One region of the Devosia sp. A449 genome, then DNA from elsewhere that is predicted to be linked to it. Evidence: predicted binding sites of a transcription regulator. Region 1 holds the regulator's gene; the other holds the start of a gene.

What was found. The regulator HrcA, encoded in region 1, represses chaperone genes, less so after heat shock. The targets are predictions, from matches to a motif close to GTTAGCACTCNCNNNNNGNGAGTGCTAAC.
Positions count from the first base shown of each region.
Region 2: the regulator HrcA is predicted to act here: its motif matches at 6,505-6,533, upstream of ACX3OW_RS14905 (co-chaperone GroES).

Region 1 covers NZ_JBTMWU010000001.1:475,699-483,886, reverse strand. Annotated here, with positions in the region: gene gshB (glutathione synthase) at 1-808, opposite strand, end outside; gene ACX3OW_RS02405 (YraN family protein) at 848-1,237, opposite strand; gene rsmI (16S rRNA (cytidine(1402)-2'-O)-methyltransferase) at 1,206-2,093, opposite strand; gene ACX3OW_RS02395 (penicillin-binding protein activator) at 2,172-3,407, shown strand; gene ACX3OW_RS02390 (hypothetical protein) at 3,404-3,730, opposite strand; gene hemW (radical SAM family heme chaperone HemW) at 3,804-4,961, opposite strand; gene ACX3OW_RS02380 (non-canonical purine NTP pyrophosphatase) at 4,951-5,595, opposite strand; gene rph (ribonuclease PH) at 5,792-6,508, opposite strand; gene hrcA (heat-inducible transcriptional repressor HrcA) at 6,625-7,725, shown strand; gene grpE (nucleotide exchange factor GrpE) at 7,803-8,188, shown strand, end outside.
Region 2 covers NZ_JBTMWU010000005.1:158,688-166,875, reverse strand. Annotated here, with positions in the region: gene ACX3OW_RS14940 (TIGR01459 family HAD-type hydrolase) at 1-210, opposite strand, end outside; gene ACX3OW_RS14935 (EAL domain-containing protein) at 324-1,541, opposite strand; gene ACX3OW_RS14930 (ROK family transcriptional regulator) at 1,654-2,817, opposite strand; gene ACX3OW_RS14925 (sigma-54-dependent transcriptional regulator) at 3,031-4,458, shown strand; gene ACX3OW_RS14920 (DMT family transporter) at 4,467-5,417, opposite strand; gene ACX3OW_RS14915 (hypothetical protein) at 5,444-5,638, opposite strand; gene ACX3OW_RS14910 (DUF427 domain-containing protein) at 6,031-6,393, opposite strand; gene ACX3OW_RS14905 (co-chaperone GroES) at 6,578-6,868, shown strand; gene groL (chaperonin GroEL) at 6,922-8,188, shown strand, end outside.

The DNA.
Region 1 (8,188 bases):
CGACAAAGATCATGCCGCGTTCCTTAAGCGCCGGGGCGATGGTGGCGCAGATTTCCAACTCGCGCGCGGTGAGCGGGCTCAGCTCGGGGCGGCCGCCGACATGCATGTTGGAACGCGCTTCGCCATCGGCGGGAACGCGGTTGAGGCCGGCAATCGGCTCGCCATCAATGATGATGATCCGCTTGTCGCCCTTGCGCACGTCGGGCAGGTATTTCTGGATCATGAAGGGTTCGCGATAGTTCTGCTCGAACAGTTCCAGCAGGCTAACCAGATTGTGGTCGCCCTCCTGGATGAAGAACACGCCGGCCCCGCCATTGCCGTAGAGCGGCTTGACGATGATGTTGCCATGCTCCTTGCGGAACTCATGGATCAGGCTGCGGTCGCGCGTCACCAAAGTCGGCGGCATCAGCTCGGGAAAATCCATCACCAGGATTTTTTCCGGCGCATTGCGCACCGCAGACGGCGGATTGACCACCAGGGTCTTGGGATGCAGCCGCTCGAGCAGATGGGTGAGCGTGATGTAATTCATGTCGAAAGGCGGATCCTGGCGCATATGGATCACGTCCTGCGTCGACAAATCGACCCGGCTGGCCTCGCCGAGCTGGTAATGTTCGCCCTTGGGCTTGTCGAAGACGCGGATCGGGGCGGCTAGTGCCGACACCACATTGCCGCGCAGCGCCAGCGTATCGGGCGTGTAATGCAGCAGCTCGTGGCCGCGCGCTTGCGCCTCCAGCATCATGGCGAAGGTGGAGTCGCCGAGGGGATTGATGGTGGCGACATGGTCCATCTGAACCGCGACTTTGAGCATTTTTGGCCCTTTTTGATCTGTGGTCGGGCGGCCGGAGCTTCAGCTGGCCGCATCGAAGGCGTTGATGACATGGCGCGGCCATCTGCCTTGTGCAAGGAAAATTACATCGAAGCGGCAGTTCGCCTGTGCTGCGGCGGGGTGGCGGGCCAGCCAATATTGCGCGGCGCGGGTGATGCGCGACTGGTTGACCGACGCCAGCGTCTCGGCTTCGCTGGATGCCTGACGGCGCGCCTTGACCTCGACAAAGACGATGGTGCCGAAGCGGCTGGCGATCAGGTCGATTTCGCCGACCGGGGTTTTGTAGCGTTGCGCGATGATGCGGTAAAATTGCAGGCGCAGCAGCCAGGCCGCCAGCAACTCGCCGCGCTGGCCGCCCTGGTAAGCCTTGATGCGCGCCTTACTTTTCGGCTTTAAGGGCGAGGGCGGCATCATAGACCTCCTTGCGCTTGAGCCCATATTGCTTGGTCACGTCATCGACGGCGACGCGCAGCGGCTGGTCAGCCATCGCTGCCAGCAGAGCCGCCTGCCATTCGTCGGCGTCGGGAGCGGTGGGCGCGGCGGCGCCGGCGACGACAATGACGGCTTCGCCCTTGGTTTCGGTGTCGGCAAAGGCAGCAGCCAGCGCGGGCAGGGTGCCGCGATGCACCCGCTCGAAGCGCTTGGTCAGTTCGAGCGCCACCGCGGCTTGGCGGTCTCCCCACAATTCAGCCATCGCCGCCAGCGTGTCGTCCAAGCGGCGCGGGCTTTCGTAGAACACCAGCGTTTCACGTGAATCCGTCAGCGCCTTGAGCGCATTGACGCGGGCGCCGGCCTTGGGCGGCAAAAAGCCGTGAAAGGCGAAGGCGTCGGTGGGCAGGCCCGCCACCACCAGCGCCGACAGCAGCGCCGAGGCGCCGGGAATGGGGAAGACCGGCTGGCCGGCTTCAGCGAGAGCGCGGATCAGCGGGAAACCGGGGTCGGACAGCAGCGGCGTGCCCGCGTCGGAAATCAGCGCGATGGCTTCGCCGGCGGCGACGCGGCGGACGATGTCCTCGGCCTTGGCCCGCTCATTGTGCTCATGCAGCGCCACGCGGCGCCCCTTGATGCCGTAGTGATCAAGCAGGCGGGCCGATTGCCTCGTGTCCTCGCACAGCACCACAGAGGCGGCCGCCAGCGTTTCCAGCGCGCGAATCGTGATGTCGCGCAGATTGCCGATCGGGGTAGCGACGACATAGAGGCCAGGCGCCAGTGGCGGGGCGGCAAATGTGGTGCCGGCGATGAAATAGCCCGAATTGGTGTCCGACATGCCCATTCCGCTGGTTGAGAATTGGTTAAGCAATTGCTGCCAAGTGTTAACAGACTGCTAGCATTGAGAGGCCCGAAAATGCGGATTTTCGGAAACATCGCCACTGCCATAGCACGCGGCGTCGGATCGGCGCTGCTGGTTTTGCTGGCCGCCTGTGCGCCGCTGCAACTCGGCTCCCGGGTGCTGGATTTTGGTGGCCCGGTGGGAACGCCCGACCAGCCGGGCCAGATGACGCCGAACCAGCCCCTGCAACCGAGCGGGCCGAGCCAGAGTTTTGGCCGCGGACCGGTGCCGGTGACGCTGTTGCTGCCGCTCTCGGGCGATCCCGGCATCGCCAGTGTCGGCCAGTCACTGGCCAATGCCAGCCGGCTGGCGATCAGCTTCATCGAGGCCAATCCCAATATCGCGGAAAACATCACCATCACCCTGCGCGACAGCGGCACCAGCGTGCAGGGCGCGACGGCGGCGGCCAGTGCGGCGGTGAGCAGCGGGGCCAAATTGATCCTGGGGCCCTTGCGCGCCGAGCAGGTGACGGCAGCCGGCGCGGTGGCGCGTTCGGGTGGGGTGCCGCTGATCGGCTTTTCCAACAATCCGATAGCGGCGAGCCCGGGCGTGTATTTGCTCAGCGTCTTGCCAGACATGGAGATGAAGCGCTCGCTCAACTGGCTCAAGACGCAGGGCAGACGCGGCATTGCCGGGGTGTTCCCGACCAGTGAGTTCGGCCAGGCGCAGCAGACAGCGTTCCGCCAACAGGCCATTGCCGCAGGCTATGCGCCCAATGCGGTCTATAGTTTCTCGTCAGTCGGGGAAGCCCAGCAGATCATCAATCAGGCGCTGCCCGAGATCAAAAAGGGCATGATCGACACGCTGTTCCTGCCCGACCGCGCCACCGCGCCGAATTTTGGCCTGCTGCTGGCGCAGGCCGGGGTGACGCCGGAGATGGTGCAAATCGTCGGCTCGGCCGATTGGGAGGGCGATCCGAGCATCGCCAGCAGCAGCGCCTTGGTGGGCGCGATCTATCCCAGTGTCGACCCGGCCGGCATGGCGGCAATCAGCGGCGATTATCAGCGCCAGTTCGGCGGTCAGCCGCACGCGCTGGCCACCCTCGCCTATACCGCAACCATCCTGGCCAATGTGAACACGCTGTCGATGGCCAATCCGCCCTATAATCCGGTGCTGCTGACCAGCCCGCAGGGGTTCAATGGGCGCGACGGGGTGTTCCGGTTTTTGGGCAATGGGCGCAGCGAATACGCGCTGGCGATCAAGCGTCTGGCGCCGGGCGGGGCGCAGATGCTGGAGGCCGCGGGGCTCTAAGCGTCTGTCCGGCGCCTGACCTCAGCCAACGCAACCTCGACATCTACCATCGCATTGTTCAAGGCCAGTTTGGCAGCATCGAGAGCCATTGCAGCGTTGTGTAGCGATTTTCCCGACGAGTAGGGTCCTGCTGGCGGAAAATCCGACAGCGGCGACGGAACAATTTCTGGAAAAGTCCTACCCTGCTTGACATCCGCAACGCGGCCCGGGTTTACGCCAAACCACGCTGCGATGTCATGATTTCTGTCGCCTCTCAGCAGCATACCTTTTACGACTGCAGCATCAGTATCAGACAAGCGAATTCCGCTATTCTCTGCCTTCATCCCGCATCTCCATTCATGCGAGATGCATTATTGCCCGTTGCAGTTTAGATTCCAATATACTTTGGAGTCTTGCTTAAGCCGCCAGGTCGGCGACCACGGCGTCGAGCACCGGAAAGCCCTTTTCCGTCACGCGGATATTGCCATTCGGCAGGGTTTCCACAAAGCCGTAGCCCTTGAGGGTATCGATCTGGCGCTTGGAAATCTGGCGACCGGAGAGGGCGGTGAAGCGGGCGGGGGAGATGCCCTCCTTGAGGCGCAGCCCCATCACCAAAAATTCGTCGCCCTGTTCTTCCCAGGTGAGCACATCGTCCACCACCAGGCCGTGCCCCTTGTCGACGACCTTTTTCTGCCAGTCGAAGGGCATTTTTTCGGCGGCGGTGGCGTGGCGCTGATTGTTGATCATCAGGCGGCCATGAGCGCCCGGACCGATGCCGGCATATTCGCCATAGCGCCAATACAGCATGTTATGGCGGCTTTCCTGGCCGGGGCGGGCGTGATTGGAAATCTCGTAGGCTGGCAGGCCAGCTTCGGCCGTCAGCTCCTGGGTCATTTCATAGAAATCGGCGGCCAGATCTTCGTCCGGCAGCTTGAGCTTGCCGGCCTGCTGCAGATCGAAATAGCGCGTACCCTGCTCGATGGTTAGCTGGTAGAGGCTGAGATGGCCGCGCGCCATCCACAGCGCTTCCTTGAGCTCGTCTTCCCAATCATGCAGCGTCTGGCGCGGACGGGCATAGATCAGATCGAAGCTCGAGCGCTCGAACACCGATTGCGCGATGCGCACGGCGGCGATAGCTTCGTCGACGGTGTGACGGCGGCCCAGTTCGGCCAGCGGGCCGGGGCGCAGTGACTGCACGCCCAGCGAGACGCGATTGATGCCGGCGGCGCGGTAGCCCTTGAAGCGGTCGACTTCGACGCTGGTCGGATTGGCCTCCAGCGTGATCTCGGCATTGGCGTCCATGGTCCAATGCTTGGCGATGGCGTCGATGATGCGCGCCGTCGAGTGCGGGTTCATCAGCGACGGCGTGCCGCCGCCGAAAAAGATCGACTGCACGACGCGGCCCGGCGCCATGGCGGCAGCGGTGGCGATTTCGCGCTCATAGGCGGCGACATAGTCGATTTCGTCGAAGGCGCCGCGATGGACATGCGAGTTGAAGTCGCAATAGGGGCACTTGGCCGCGCAGAAGGGCCAATGCACATAGACCCCGAACATGTCGTTGGGGTTAGCGCTCAATCTGGTTCTCCACGAACAGGGCGAAAGCGCGGGCGCGATGGCTCAGGCCCTGCTGACCGGGGGTCCAACTGTGCTTCATGTCCGGCGGCACCTGGCCAAAGGTGATGTCGTAGCCGGCGGGCATGAACATCGGGTCATAGCCATGGCCCTGCTCGCCGCGCGGCGGCCAGACCAGGGTGCCGTCGCATTTGCCGACATAAAGCACGTCGCGGCCATCGGGATGGGCGAGGCAGAGCGTGGCATTGAACGAGGCCTTGCGGCGCGACGGCTCGGTAGCATTGGCGGCCTGCAGCGCATCTTCGACGCGCTTCATGGCGCGGTTGAAATCGCGCGGCACGCCGGCCCAGTCAGCGGTGTAAACCCCGGGATCGCCATTCAGCGCATCGACGCACAGCCCCGAATCATCGCTTAGCGCGATCATGCCGGCGCCTTGCGCGGCGGCATGGGCCTTGGTGCGGGCGTTCTCGGCAAACGTCGTGCCGGTTTCGTCAGGCTCGGGCAGGCCGAGTTCGCCGGCCGATACCAGCTCAAGACCAAACGGGGCGAACAGCTCCTGGAATTCCTTGAGCTTGCCGACATTGTGGGTGGCGAGGACCAGACGGTCGCCTTCGCGGAGTTTTGCAATACTGGTCATCGTGCGGTTGACCCTCCGAGGGCGGTCTTGCGGGTTTCGCTCTTCGTCCGACCCGCAGCGGGGCGAGGCGACAGATCGAGGGCGCGGGTAATGTCATGCCAGATCGCGCAAGTCTCCGCCGACACCACACGGTCTGCCTCGCCCGCCTGGGGCGCAGGCCGCGGTGAAGGGGCGGCTTTTTTGCGCGTAAAGAACTTCATGCGGTCAGCGCCGTCTGTTGCAGCAGGGTCAAATCGGCAATGCCCTGCTCGGCTAGCGTCATCAGGCTGTTCAGCTCGTCGCGGCTGAACGGGACCTGTTCGGCAGTGCCCTGGATTTCAACGAATTTGCCCGAGCCGGTCATGACGAAATTGGCGTCGGTATGGGCTTCGACGTCCTCGAGATAATCGAGGTCGAGCACCGGGGTGCCGCGATAGATGCCGCAGGAGACGGCGGCGACCGAATCACGCAGCGCCTTGCCCTTGGTCAGCTTGCGCTCATCCATCCAGGCAATAGCATCGGCCAGCGCCACATAAGCGCCGGTGATCGCCGCGGTGCGGGTGCCGCCATCGGCTTCGAGCACGTCGCAGTCGATGGTAATCTGGTTTTCGCCCAGCAGCTGCATATCGACCACGGCGCGCAGGCTGCGGCCGATCAGGCGCTGGATTTCCTGGGTGCGGCCGGTCTGCTTGCCGGCGCTGGCTTCGCGGCGGGTGCGCGAACCAGTGGCGCGGGGCAGCATGCCATATTCGGCGGTGACCCAGCCCTGGCCCTTGCCGCGCAGCCAGCCGGGCAGGCTGGTTTCGACCGAGGCGGTGACCAGCACCTTGGTATTGCCGAACGAGACGAGGCAGGAGCCCTCCGCCTTCATGGCGACTTTGCGCTCAATGCTGACTGCGCGCATCTGATGGGGCTCACGTCCGGAAGGGCGCATTAGGATTCCACGAAAAATTACTGTTAACCGCCTCTTAACCCTCCTCGCCCCGGCTCACAAGCACTGGCGGCTTGGCGCGCAGCAGCAATGCGCTTAAATGAGAGCGCAGGGTTAAAGTGAACGATTTTATCGAAAGCCGCATAGTGAAGCCGCAAGAAGACTTTCTGAGCGTGCTCAACGCCCGCAGTCAGGACATATTCAAGAAGATCGTCGAGCGTTATCTCGAGACCGGCTCGCCCGTGGGATCACGCGATCTCAGCCGCATGCTGCAGACCGGGCTGTCGCCGGCCTCGGTGCGCAATGTCATGGCGGACCTCGAAGATCTCGGGCTGATCGCCGCGCCGCATACCTCGGCCGGGCGCGCGCCGACCCAGGAAGGGCTGAGGTTTTTCGTCGATGCCATGCTCGAAGTTGGCTCGGTCAATGAGAGCGAGCGCGCCCAGATTGCGCACTCCATCGAAGGCCAGCAGCGCGGCCAGGTGGAAGATGTTCTCACGGAGGCCAGCCAATTGCTCTCCGGCCTCAGCCAGGGCGCCGGCGTGGTGATCGCCACCAAGGCCGACGTGGTGCTGCGCCATATCGAATTCGTGCGGCTCGACGCCACCCGCGCCATGGCCATTCTGGTCGGGCAGGACGGGCAGGTGGAAAACCGCATCATGGATATTCCGCCGGGGCTCACCGCCGGAGTGCTGACCCAGGCCGGCAATTATCTGGCCCATCATGTGGTGGGGCGCACCATTGCCGAGGCGCGCAAGGCGCTGGCTGACCGGCAGGCCGAACAGCGCGCCGAGCTGGATGAACTGACGCAGAAGCTGGTGGATGCCGGCATCGCCACGCTGGGCCAGGCTTCGGCCAATAGCCAGCCGACGGTGATCGTGCGCGGCCGGGCCAATCTGATTAATGACACCATGGCGAGCGATGAGTTGCTGCGCATGCGGCAATTATTCGATGAGCTGGAAAGCAAGGACGGCTTGCTCGACCTGCTCGGCGACGCCGAGAAGGCGCAGGGGGTGCGAATTTTCATCGGCTCGGAAAACAAGCTGTTTTCGCTGTCGGGTTCGTCGGTAATCCTGTCGCCCTATAAGGACGCCAATGACCGCATTGTCGGCGTGCTGGGCGTGATCGGGCCGACGCGGCTGAATTACGCGCGCATCGTGCCGGTGGTGGATTATACCGCAAACGTGATCAGCGCGATGATGGCCAGAAAGCGGACTTAGCGGCGGAGGCTTGAAAATCCGGTCGTATTGGCCGATATGCGGGACAAATCCTTTGACTGTTATGCGGAACAAAACAGATGAGCGACGACAACGCCGCCCCGGGCGAAATGCCTGAAGTCGAAATCCCGGTCGAAGAGACCATTGATCCGGTGGAAGCGCTGCGCGCCGAGAATGCCGAGCTCAAGGATCGCGTGCTGCGGACCATCGCCGAGATGGAAAACCTGCGCAAGCGCACCGAGCGCGACGTGGCCGACACGCGCAGCTATGCCATTGCCGGCTTTGCCCGCGACATGCTGAGCGCCACCGATGCGCTGAACCGCGCGCTGGTAATGCTGCCGGAAGGCACCCGCGAATCCGAAGACCCGACGGTCAAATCGCTGATCGAAGGCATCGAGATGACCGAGCGCGAAATGCAGCGCCTGCTGGCCAAGCATGGCGTCGTGCCGATCGAGGCTGAGGGCCT
Region 2 (8,188 bases), on a different contig from region 1:
GAGCATCTCGATGATCGGGCCGGATGGGCGGGGCGCATTGGTGATGAACACCACTTTGCCGCCAGCCTGACGATATTCGGCCAGGGCCTCGACGGCGCTGGGAAAGGCGGCGACGCCATTATGGACGACGCCCCACACATCACTCAGCACCGCGTCGTAGCGGGTGGCAAGCTCGGCAAGGCCGGAGATCGAAGGCAATTGGCTGGTCATCGCTAAATTCCGATGCGAACAGGATGGGCGTTCTATGTGGCAGCTTGGGGGTAGGGATCAAGGGGAAACGGACATCGACCTTGGTATGGAGACCCCAGCGAGGCGGACCGTGCCTATTCGGCGCGGCGCAGTTGCGGGCGGACCGGCTCCAGCGTCAGGTCGGCGCGGACCGGGCCGGGAGCGGCGATATGGGGCCCCTGCACCAGCACGAGCCCGTCTTCCAGCAGCTCGATGATCTGTCGTTCGCTGGTGATGCCGGTGGCCATCAGCTTGATGTCGAAGCGGGCGATGTAATTGGCGATGTCGGAGGCATGGAAATCGGTGAAGGCTTCCGGCTCATCGATGAAATGGGTGGCGTCGATCCGCAGCGAGCGCACGCCCTGGGCGGCGAACTCGGCGATATCGAGGCGCAGCGATTTGACGCCCGTGATAGAAAAACCAACGCCCTTGCGCGCCAGGGCATCGGCAATGGCGCGCTCGGCCAGGGTCAGTTCCTGCCAGTCAGCCGCGCTGATGGCAAAGATCAGGCCGGCAGCGATGGCGCGGTTGGCCTCGATCGTCGCCATGAGCTGCTCGGACGCCGCCGCATCGCCCAAAGTGGCGCGCGACAGCGGAATATAGAGAGCGATCGGCTGCCCGCCGGTGCGCGAGCGGCGGGAAATGGTGATGGCTTCAAGCAGGCCAACGCCCTCGATCTGGCGCAGCACATCTTCGCCACCGCGACGGGGCATGAAATCGGCACGGTCGGCCAGATCGCCATCTTCCAGCATCAGGCGCGGGACTAGGTCATAGCCCTGCGGGCGGCGCTGCGGCAGCGTCACCACCGGCTGGATATGGTAGATCAGCCGGTTTTCGGCCACGGCCTGCCGCAGCAATTGCAGGGGGATGATCGGCTCGCTTTCGCGCTGGGCCGGCGGCGGCGGGGCAGCAGCCAGCACGCGCTCGCTTCTAGCAGGCGGGCGGGTCCGGTCTTCGATGTCGGCCACCGCCTCGGCGACCTGGCGAATGACGGTGCCCAGCACCGAAATATCGGCCTCGACGCCATCGAGGCGTCCACTGGGATTGATATCGGTAATGGCGTTGATGCGCTGGCCGAGCACGGCGCCGGCCTGGGCGTCGGTGGCGAGCAGGCGGGAAAGATCCTCGATGCCTTTTTCCAGCCGGTTCTCGGCGCGCTGGCGCAGGCTGCGTTCCAGCAGCACGACACAGACGCAGCCAAACACCACCGCTGCCAGAACGGCCTCGGCAGGCGTGAAGGTCAGCCCGAAATAGGCGGCGGCGCCGATGGCGACCGCAGCAAGGGCGATGAACGTGTAGACCAATGCCTGCACGGGCGGACCTCGAACCCTTTCAGAATGCCGGGATTCGGCTCATCCCTCATAGCATCGTGCAACAGGCGGCAAAAGCGCGGAGCCGGCGCTCTCCCTAGCCTATTTGCGCGTTTCATGTGGCGAAGAGGTTCCAGGCCCGGGAAAAGAAGCGATGGAACAGCACTCGCTGGGCCGCGCCGGTCGCTGCAGCCGAACCGCCGAGCTTGCCGATGCCCACCGCCGGGCGGGCTGCACCCGATTCTGGCAGCAGGCCCAGATGATGTTCGACGCGCGCCAGCAGGCGCTCCACCACCGGACGCGGCATGACGCCATCGATCACCGCCAGATCAAGCTCGATCACGGCGCTGGTGCTGACGACGGCCGTCGCAAGCGCCCGGCCCGCCTCATCGAGCCAGCTGCCGGCATGGGGCTCCAGCGCCTCCCAGTCCCAGCTCAGCGGATTGCCCTGCGGCAGCGCCGCACCACAGGCTTCGAGCTGCTGTTGCAAGGCAAAAATGGATGCGAGATCCTGCACATAGGTCGGACGCCCGGCGCTGTCGGAAACCAGGATGGCGCCCAGATTGACCGCATTACCCTCGCGCAGGATGCCGTCAATCGCCATGCCGGAGGCCACGAAAGTGCCCAGCCGAAAATAGGCCAGCCCCCCGGGACGCGGGTCGGTCCAACCGATAAATTCGGCCCAGCAACCGGCGTCGCCTTCATTGACCCATTCGGCGGGGAGGCCGGTCAGGTCGCCGAGATGCGCGGCGATATCGAGGCCGCGCCACCGCTCGACCTGCGTCTCGGGCGCGCCCAATTGGGCGAGCTGGCGCTCGAAATGGGCGGGGCCGGCGACGCCGATGCCAATCAGACGTTCCGTTTGCTGCGCGCTCATGCCGGCGCGGATGGTGGCGATTTCCGTGCTGATCTCGGCAAAGATGGTGTCGATATCGGGATAGGCATAGCTGCGACGGACGCTGGTCAGGGTGTTGCCCGTCATGGCGAGCAGCAGCACTTCGAAATGCCGCCAGCCGATTTCGACCCCGATGACATAGGCCGCCTCTGGGTTGATATAGAGCGGGGTCGCGGGCTGACCGCGCCGGCCGCGCAGCACTTCGCCGCGCAGCACCAGCGCGCGCGCCTCCAGATCGGACAGGATGCGCGAGGTGGTCTGCGGGCCCAGACCGGACAGCCGGGCCAGCACCGCATTGGACGCGCCCGGATTGAGGGCGATCAGGGTCAGCACCGCCCGTTCATTGGCGAGGCGAACGCCGGATTGCGCGAAACCGCGGGCCACTGGTTCGGCCCCATCAACAGGCGAATTGTTTTGCATGGCGCTGGAGTTAATAGGCAGAGCGCGGCGCAGGCAAGCGGCAAAACGGCGTAGCTCAATCCGCAAAATGCAATTGGTCGGAACGGATTATTTACCCTGTTGGGGAAGTATTGCCAGAACACCGGGCCGCCCCTGCGGCGAACACCGGGCAATAGTACCGAACGAGGACCGTGCCGCATGGCGATGCAGACGCGAAGCAACGGCGAACCCCATGGCCGGCTGCTGCTGATCGACGCGGACGATGCCGCTGCGCAGCTGGTGGCCGACATCCTGACCCAGAGCCTGGGCGGTTGCCTGCGTGTCACCGTGGCCAGTTCGGGCCGCCAGGCGGCGGACCTGCTGCGCCAGAGCGGCTTTGATATCGTGCTCGCCGATCTGGTGAGCCTGAAAGATCTCAGCGACAGCAATGACGACGCGGTGGCGCGCATGGTGCGGCTGGCCGATGGTGCGCTGTTTGTGGCTCTATCGGATGGCGCATCGGTGACGGCGGCCGTCGGGGCAATGCGGGCTGGGGCGCATGACTATGTGGTCAAGCCGGTCAACGGCCCGGCGATGGCGGCGCGCATCGGCGAGCTGGCCCAACGCCATGGCAAGGCGCGGGCGCTGGCTATCGAGCCGCGCGCCGAGGGCCTGTCGGATTTCGCCGGCTTCATTGGCGCCTCCAGCGCCATGCAATTTGTCTATGAGCAGATCGGGCGCATCGCCACCTCGTCGGCGCCGGTGTTCATCACCGGGGAAAGCGGCACCGGCAAGGATGTCTGTGCCGAAGCGCTGCACTCGAAGGGCCCGCGCTTCAACAAGCGCATGGTGGCGATCAACTGCGCGGCAATTCCGCGCGACCTGATGGAAAGCGAATTGTTCGGCGTGGCGCGCGGCGCCTTTACCGGCGCCCATGACGACCGCAAGGGCGCGGCCGAACTGGCCGATGGCGGCACGCTGTTCCTCGACGAAATCGGGGAAATGGATCTGTCTTTGCAGAGCAAGCTGCTGCGCTTCCTGCAGACCGGCACGCTGAGCCGGGTCGGCGAATCGGGCGTGCGGCAGGTGGATGTGCGGGTGATCTGCGCCACCAATCGCAATCCGATGCAGCTGATCTCGGAAAAGAAATTCCGCGAGGACCTGTTCTATCGCCTGCATGTCCTACCGATTCACCTGCCGCCGCTGCGGCAGCGGCCGAATGATATCATGGTGCTGGCCCGCCATTTCCTGGCGCGCTATGCGGCCGAGGAGCATAAGCGCTTCAGCGGCTTCGCTCCCGAAGTGGCGAGCCTGCTGACCTCGGCGGAATGGCCGGGCAATGTGCGGCAATTGCAAAATCTGGTGCGGCGACTGGTGGTGATGTGCGACGGCGGTGACATCACCATGCCGATGCTGCTGGCGGCCGATATCGAATCACGCGGCGTGGTGGCGCCGGTGGAAGCCGCGCCGCGCCCCGAACGGCGTCCCGTCGTGCTGCCGATGTGGCAGCAGGAGCAGCGCATCATCGAAGACGCCATCGCCAGCTTCGGCGGCAATGTCTCGCTGGCGGCCGCGGCGCTGGAAATCAGCCCTTCCACGATCTACCGCAAGCGACAGGGCTGGGCCGAAATGGCCGCGACCGGCTAAGGCAGGCGCTAAGGCGTATTGGCTTCGCGGGCCTTGACCCGGTCGAGGCCGAGATAGTGTTCGCGCAGGATCACGACGATGCCGGAGGCGACGATGATCACGGCGCCGAGCAGCATCGTCAGGGTCGGCACATCGCCGAACACCACGAGGCCAATGACCAGGGTCAGCAGCAGCGAGACATATTCGAACGGGGCGATCACCGACATGTCGGCATAGCGGTAGCACGAGGTCAGCAGCAGCTGGCCGATGCCGCCGGCAAAGCCCGCCGCGATGAGCAACGCCGCCTGCTCCGGCGTGGGCATCACCCAGCCAAACGGCAGGGTCAGCAGCGACAACAGGCTGGCGCAAATGAAGAAATAAACCACGATGGCCTCGGTGCGCTCGGTCTGCACCAGCCTGCGCACCTGCATCATGGCAAAGGCGGTCAGGATAGCGCCGCCAAAGGCAGCGATGGCGCCCACGGCTTCGCTATCACCGAGCACCCCGCCACCGGAAAACAGCGTCAGGCGTGGCCACAGGATAACCACGACGCCGCACAGCCCCACGATCACGGCCGACCAGCGAAACGCGTGCACCCGCTCCTTGAGCAGCAGGGCGCTGAACATCACGATCAGCAGCGGCGCGGCATAGCCAATGGCGGTGGATTCAGGCAGCGGCAGACGGGTCAGGGCAAAAAAACCCAGCCCCATGGAGCTGACGCCAATAATGGAGCGCAGCGCATGGCCGCCAAAATTGCTGGTGTGGAGGGCCGTGCGCAACTGACGACGCCATAGCAGCCAGACGACGACTGGCAGAATGGCGAAGAAACAGCGAAAAAACACCAGTTCCCCAGCGGGGATGGTGCCGGTGGCCTTGAGCAGGGTCGCCATGACGACGAAACAGCAGACCGAGAGCACTTTGAGCGTGATGCCATGCAGGGGGCCAGCCCGGGGGCTGGCGGCGGGTGCGAGAGCGCTCACGACAGTCTCTTAATAGCCAGCCAGAATCAGCGGCTGGAGGCCTGCTCCAGCTTTTCCTTGGCAATGCGCGCGGTGGCGAAAGCCTTGTGCTCGGGGCCAACGGCACTGCCGCTCTTGACCACCTTGCCGGTGGAATCCTGAAGTTCCCACTGCCAGTTGGCATTGGGGCCGCTGCCGCCCTTGAGGCGCAGCTTGATCTGAAGGGTGTTGTCCTGGGTCATGACTGCCTTATGGCCCAGCTTGGCGCGGGGGGAAAGAGGGAAAGTGCGCGATAGGGGCAGTTCCCCGCAGCGATGAGCTTATCCCTCTTATCCCCGCCGCCAAATCTTCCGGCATACTCCACCCATCTTTCCGGGATACGGGCGGCGCTGCAGCGACCGGTGTCCGGCGAGACGGTCGGGAGGGGGGAGGTCGCGCTCCGCCCTGGGCTGTGCGGATGGGGCATTCGGGCATGGGGCTACGGTTCCATGCTGGGGCTTGCGGTCTGCCTTCCGAGAAAAACCCGACGCCCCGAGGCGGTTCGTCTCACTATTTTATACTTACCAGAGGCGACAACCGCCTCGGGGCTCCGCTCGTTCATGACAACCGCACCACAGGCGGGGCCTTGGCACGCCTACACTTCGGAGAACCGATATTCGATGCGATCGCCCGAGAAGGTGAGGTGATCGCGGATCGGCTCGACCAGCGGACACGGGTCGGGATAATAGGTGACCTGATCGGGGCCATCGGCAGTGAGGGTCTTGATGGTGTAATAATGGGCCTCGCCCTTATAGGGGCAGACAGTGCGGGTCTCCGAGCGCTCAAGGATATCTTCGCGAATATCGGCACGCGGCAAAAAGATGCGCAACGGCGCGCCCGGCTCGTCGAGTTCCAGCGCGTGGAGCGAACTGCCGATTTCGGCATCGTCGAACACCACATGCACTCGGCCGTGGGCGGGCCTGATCTTGATATCCTTGTCGAGACATTCGCGCGTCATGATGGCCTGCCACTTTCAAAAATTGGAGCGATCAGGGTCAACGCACGGGAGCAAAAGCGGTTCACCCGACCTTGACTCATCAGAGCACCAATCTTATATCCCCTGCACCCTGTTAGCACTCTACGTCTACGAGTGCTAACAGTGCCGAAATTACAGTATTGTGCTGCCAAAAGGAGCAAAAAACATGGGCTTTCGTCCTCTGCACGACCGCGTGGTCGTCCGTCGTCTCGACGGTGAAGAAAAGACCAAGGGCGGGATCATCATCCCCGACACCGCCAAGGAAAAGCCCTCCGAGGGCGTGATCGTCTCCGTGGGCCCCGGCGCTCGCGACGAAAGCGGCAAGATCAATGCGCTGGACGTCAAGGCTGGCGATCGCGTGCTGTTCGGCAAGTGGAGCGGCACCGAGGTCAAGCTGAACGGCGAAGACCTGCTGATCATGAAGGAATCCGACATCATGGGCATCGTCGAAGTCTAAGCGACTTCGCTGCCCTTTGTCATTTTCCCAACCAACTTTAAGGAGCGCCCCTCATGGCCGCTAAAGAAGTAAAATTCTCCACCGAAGCCCGCGACAAGATGCTGCGCGGCGTCAACATCCTGGCCAATGCGGTCAAGGTGACCCTCGGCCCCAAGGGTCGTAACGTCGTTATCGAAAAGTCCTTTGGCGCTCCGCGCATCACCAAGGACGGCGTTTCGGTCGCCAAGGAAATCGAACTTGAAGACAAGTTCGAGAACATGGGCGCCCAGCTGGTTCGCTCGGTTGCTTCCAAGACCAACGACACGGCCGGCGACGGCACCACCACCGCTACCGTGCTGGCTCAGGCCATCGTCAACGAAGGCGTCAAGGCCGTCGCTGCCGGCATGAACCCGATGGATCTCAAGCGCGGCATCGACATGGCCGTTCTGGAAGTCGTCGCGAACCTGAAGTCGCGCGCTGCCAAGATCACCTCGTCGGCTGAAGTTGCCCAGGTCGGCACCATCTCGGCCAATGGCGAGAAGGAAATCGGCGACATGATCGCTGAGGCCATGCAGAAGGTCGGCAACGAGGGTGTCATCACCGTCGAAGAAGCCAAGACCGCTGAGACCGAGCTCGATGTCGTTGAAGGCATGCAGTTCGACCGCGGCTACCTGTCGCCTTACTTCGTGACCAATGCAGAAAAGATGACGGCTGTGCTCGAAGAGCCGCTGATCCTGCTGCACGAGAAGAAGCTCTCCAACCTGCAGGCCATCCTGCCGATCCTGGAAGCTGTTGTTCAGTCGCAGCGCCCGCTGCTGATCATTGCCGAAGACATCGAAGGTGAGGCTCTCGCGACCCTCGTCGTCAACCGTCTGCGTGGCGGCCTCAAGGTTGCTGCCGTCAAGGCTCCGGGCTTCGGCGATCGCCGCAAGGCCATGCTGGAAGACATCGCCATCCTGACCGGTGGCCAGGTGATCTCGGAAGATCTCGGCATCAAGCTCGAGAACGTGACCATCGACATGCTCGGCACTGCCAAGCGCGTTGAAATCACCAAGGAAACCACCACCATCGTTGATGGCGCTGGCTCCAAGGACGACATCCAGGGCCGCGTTGGCCAGATCAAGGCGCAGATCGAAGAAACCACTTCGGACTACGACAAGGAGAAGCTGCAGGAACGTCTGGCCAAGCTCGCCGGTGGCGTTGCAGTGATCAAGGTCGGCGGCTCGACGGAAGTTGAAGTCAAGGAGCGCAAGGACCGCGTCGACGACGCGCTGAACGCTACCCGCGCTGCTGTTGAAGAAGGCATCGTCCCCGGCGGCGGCACTGCCCTCCTCCGCGCCT